DNA from 2 places in the Solibacillus sp. FSL R5-0449 genome. Region 2 is predicted to be linked to the other one. Evidence: a T-box and tRNA genes for the amino acid it is inferred to sense, from the RefSeq annotation. Region 2 holds a T-box; the other holds one or more tRNA genes.
What was found. A T-box is a leader RNA that pairs with one kind of tRNA and senses whether it is charged. The one in region 2 lies ahead of ileS (isoleucine--tRNA ligase), so its partner is inferred to be a tRNA-Ile.
Positions count from the first base shown of each region.

Region 1: it has a tRNA-Ile gene. The T-box ahead of ileS (isoleucine--tRNA ligase) is inferred to sense a tRNA for this amino acid. The anticodon was not compared.

Region 1 is NZ_CP150239.1:2,555,267-2,557,442, forward strand. Features, by position in the region: tRNA gene MKY27_RS12785 (tRNA-Glu) at 634-705, opposite strand; tRNA gene MKY27_RS12790 (tRNA-Ser) at 708-798, opposite strand; tRNA gene MKY27_RS12795 (tRNA-Asn) at 813-888, opposite strand; tRNA gene MKY27_RS12800 (tRNA-Ile) at 895-971, opposite strand; tRNA gene MKY27_RS12805 (tRNA-Gly) at 983-1,056, opposite strand; tRNA gene MKY27_RS12810 (tRNA-Phe) at 1,060-1,135, opposite strand; tRNA gene MKY27_RS12815 (tRNA-Asp) at 1,141-1,216, opposite strand; tRNA gene MKY27_RS12820 (tRNA-Met) at 1,220-1,294, opposite strand; tRNA gene MKY27_RS12825 (tRNA-Ser) at 1,339-1,431, opposite strand; tRNA gene MKY27_RS12830 (tRNA-Ile) at 1,452-1,528, opposite strand; tRNA gene MKY27_RS12835 (tRNA-Met) at 1,536-1,609, opposite strand; tRNA gene MKY27_RS12840 (tRNA-Ala) at 1,637-1,712, opposite strand; tRNA gene MKY27_RS12845 (tRNA-Pro) at 1,721-1,797, opposite strand; tRNA gene MKY27_RS12850 (tRNA-Arg) at 1,806-1,882, opposite strand; tRNA gene MKY27_RS12855 (tRNA-Leu) at 1,902-1,990, opposite strand; tRNA gene MKY27_RS12860 (tRNA-Gly) at 1,997-2,071, opposite strand; tRNA gene MKY27_RS12865 (tRNA-Leu) at 2,118-2,176, opposite strand, start outside.
Region 2 is NZ_CP150239.1:912,939-915,114, reverse strand. Features, by position in the region: gene ileS (isoleucine--tRNA ligase) at 1-981, opposite strand, end outside; T-box leader at 1,227-1,449, opposite strand; gene MKY27_RS04340 (DivIVA domain-containing protein) at 1,516-2,061, opposite strand; gene MKY27_RS04335 (RNA-binding protein) at 2,157-2,176, opposite strand, start outside.

The DNA.
Region 1 (2,176 bases), 1.6 Mb from region 2:
TATTCTCTATCTCTATAGTATTCTCCATTTTCTTCAATATCCTATGTTATTCTATAATAATATTATTCATAATTAAATGCTTTGAAACGGGTATATTCATTAGATGGATTTAATCATACGGCCGCTTTATTTGGGGTTCAACGACTCAGGTAGTAAATTCTTGTTATTCACCTTTTGATTTGCTTTTTACAATGGTATTGGGGATTTGATACCTTATTCATATATTATATGGAGAAGTAGGTTTATTCCCCCTCTAATTTGCTTTAACTGAACTATTTCTATGGTCACAACCAACTTTTCATTAATAACTGGAAAATCCCTTCTACATTTCCGCTCCTGCCTTCTAACTTATTCTCCCTTAATCCATGCATCCTTCAACATAGTGATCGAAAAAATATGCTTTTTTAGCTGCACTTATAAAATAATTCATTTAAAGAAGATAACTGTTGTGAGTTAATTGGAAAATTATATTTCAACTTAGTTTTTATAAATTTGAATAACATAATATTTTGTAAGAAATTATTAATTCTTTGAGTATTGCAGCATTGTTTATTATCTTTATAGAGCTTTTGACGCAACAAAAAAACGCTAAGTACATGTAACAGTACTTAGCGTTTTCCGCTTTTCTATGTATGACCCGTACGGGATTCGAACCCGTGTTACCGCCGTGAAAGGGCGGTGTCTTAACCACTTGACCAACGGGCCGATGGCGGAGACAGAGGGATTTGAACCCTCGCGCCGCTTACGCGACCTACACCCTTAGCAGGGGCGCCTCTTCAGCCTCTTGAGTATGTCCCCAAAAATAGAAAAAATGGCTCCGAAGGCAGGACTCGAACCTGCGACCTGCCGGTTAACAGCCGGATGCTCTACCAACTGAGCTACTTCGGAATAATATGGTGGGCCTAAATGGACTCGAACCATCGACCTCACGCTTATCAGGCGTGCGCTCTAACCAGCTGAGCTATAGGCCCTATTTAAAAACTGGAGCGGGTGATCGGAATCGAACCGACAACATCAGCTTGGAAGGCTGAGGTTTTACCACTAAACTACACCCGCATATGGTGGGTTTGGACGGAATCGAACCGCCGACACTTAGAGCTTCAATCTAATGCTCTACCAACTGAGCTACAAACCCACAAATGGCGGTCCCGACCGGGATCGAACCGGCGATCTCCTGCGTGACAGGCAGGCATGTTAACCGCTACACCACGGGACCATTTGGTTGCGGGGGCAGGACTTGAACCTGCGACCTTCGGGTTATGAGCCCGACGAGCTACCACTGCTCCACCCCGCGATAATATGATGTTCAACCTGTTTTCAGTACCCAGTTTGTAAAAATGGAGGAGGTAGAGGGATTCGAACCCCCGCGCGGTGTTACCCGCCTGTCGGTTTTCAAGACCGATCCCTTCAGCCAGACTTGGGTATACCTCCATTATTATTAGTACGTTAACTGGTGGACCTTACAGGACTCGAACCTGTGACCGGACGGTTATGAGCCGTCTGCTCTAACCAACTGAGCTAAAGGTCCTTTAAGATGGCGGCAGAGGGAGTCGAACCCACGACCTTTCGGGTATGAACCGAGTGCTCTAGCCAACTGAGCTACACCGCCAGGATCTTTATTTTGGTTACAAAATTATGGTGGAGCCTAGCGGGATCGAACCGCTGACCTCCTGCGTGCAAGGCAGGCGCTCTCCCAGCTGAGCTAAGGCCCCATAAATGATGGTCGGAATGACAGGATTCGAACCTACGACCCCTTGGTCCCAAACCAAGTGCTCTACCAAGCTGAGCTACATTCCGAAATAATATGGCGCGCCCGGCAGGAGTCGAACCCACAACCTTCTGATCCGTAGTCAGACGCTCTATCCAATTGAGCTACGGGCGCATATTGTTTATTGTAAAGATGGTGCCGAGGGCCGGAATCGAACCGGCACGGTGATCACTCACCGCAGGATTTTAAGTCCTGTGCGTCTGCCAGTTCCGCCACCCCGGCATTTTTTGGAGCGGAAGACGAGGTTCGAACTCGCGACCCCCACCTTGGCAAGGTGGTGTTCTACCACTGAACTACTTCCGCAAAATGCTTAAGATATTTTTACTCTGACAGTAATATGAAATTAAAATGGTGCGGGTGAAGGGAGTCGAACCCCCACGCCTTGCGGCGCTAGATCCTAAGTCTAGT
Region 2 (2,176 bases):
AGGTGCTGTGTGTACACAACCAGTACCGGCATCAGCAGTTACATGGTCACCAACCATCACTAATGAATCACGTTTGTAGATTGGGTGTTCTGCAACGATCATATCAAGCTGTTCGCCTTGTACTTCCTGAACGATCTGAACATCTTCCCAGCCGAATGTCGCTGATAGTTTTTCCAGTAAATCTTTTGCAACAATATATTTGCTGCCGTTTGTTTCTACGACAACATATGTGAATTCAGGGTTAACCGAAATCCCTAAGTTTGCCGGAATTGTCCATGGCGTTGTTGTCCAGATGACAAATTTAGCATCGGCAGGTACTACGCCTTTGCTGTCTTTAATGCCGAATGCTACATAAATTGAATACGATTCAACATCTTTATATTCGATTTCCGCTTCTGCCAATGCAGATTCAGAAGATGGAGACCAATAAACCGGTTTTAAGCCTTTATAAATATAGCCTTTTTCCGCCATTTTCCCGAACACTTCAATTTGGCGTGCTTCGAATTCAGGTTTTAATGTGATATACGGATTTTCCCAGTCACCGCGTACACCTAGACGACGGAATTGGCTTTTTTGGTTTTCGATTTGTTCATAAGCGTATTTTTCGCAAAGCTCACGGAATTCTGCAACCGACATTTCTTTACGTTTAACACCTTTATTTGTTAATGCCTGCTCGATTGGTAAACCGTGTGTATCCCAGCCTGGAATATATGGCACGTGGAAACCTGACATCGATTTTTGGCGGTTAATCATGTCTTTGATAACTTTGTTCAATGCGTGACCGATATGGATGTCTCCGTTCGCATATGGAGGGCCATCATGCAGTAAATAGTGAGGACGGTCTTTCGTACGCTCCAGCACTAATTTGTTAATATCAATTTCATCCCATTGTGCCTGCACTTGTGGTTCTTTAGTTGGCAAACCGCCGCGCATAGGGAAGTCGGTTTTCGGCATTAATAATGTGTCTTTATACTCTACCATTGTAAATTCCTCCTAGTGTTCTTATCGATTGCTGATTATTGATTTCCATTCTGGGGGCAGGGCCAACACGATGTTGGTAACGAATGCATTGTCACAGGACGTGACGATTTTTGCATTCGTTCCATCCCCCCGTTTCTAATCAACAGCTTCAACAAATAATGCAGCTTCTAAAATAATCATGTTTTTAATGCTCTTAAGGATTTGGTAGCTTTTTAAACAACAAAAAAGCCCCTCCATCCCTATAAAAAAGGGACGAGGAGCATTAGTCTCGTGGTACCACCCTAAATTCGCTAAATACAATTAGCCTCATTAGACACTGTAACGTCGTGTGCTACGAAATAACTTACTCGAATTTCAGTTATTTAGCTCAGGAGTGATTTTCGATTTAACTTGCTTCGTTCGAGCTCTCACCGTCCTCGAATCGCTAAACCACAATGTTAAATTTACTGTCTCCGTCAAAGCCTGATGCAAATGCATCCTATTCATTATTTTTCAGTATATGAAAAGGCTGTATAAAATGTCAAGTACCGTTGACTAATACACGGCATTTTCGTCATTTTGGTTCTCTTCTTTGATTTCTTTACGATTGTTTTCCTGAATTTCCGTTAAATCTACATCATATTCCAGTAATTGATCCCAATCGCCTGTATTCAGTAAATCAAGCTGTGCTTCCACTAACATTTTGAATCTGTTGCGGAATACTTTCGACTGTTTTTTCAATTCGTCAATCTCAATCGTCACTTTTCTCGCTTTTGCCAATGCGTCATTGACAATACGATCCGCATTTTTTTCAGCTTCTTTAACGATGAGCTTTGCTTCTTTTTCGGAATTGCGACGAACTTCGCCAGCTGCCTCTTGAGCAACAACAATTGATTTTTGTAATGTGTCTTCCAATGAATTGTAATGATTCATTTGTTCCGACATCATTTTAATCTTTTCCTCGAGCTCTTTTTTCTCGCGTAAAACAATCTCATAATCTTTAATAATCTGATCTAAAAATTCATTTACTTCGTCTTCTGCATAACCACGGAAACCACGTGTAAACTCCTTATTATGTATATCAAGAGGTGATAATGGCATATCGTTCTACTCTCCTTTTTTACGTGCATTCTTACAAGTATTATAAACGTTTCTTTTCGGAATAACATCATGTTTTCCTAAAAAACAGTTGAAAATTATACTTTTTGCTCTAAAC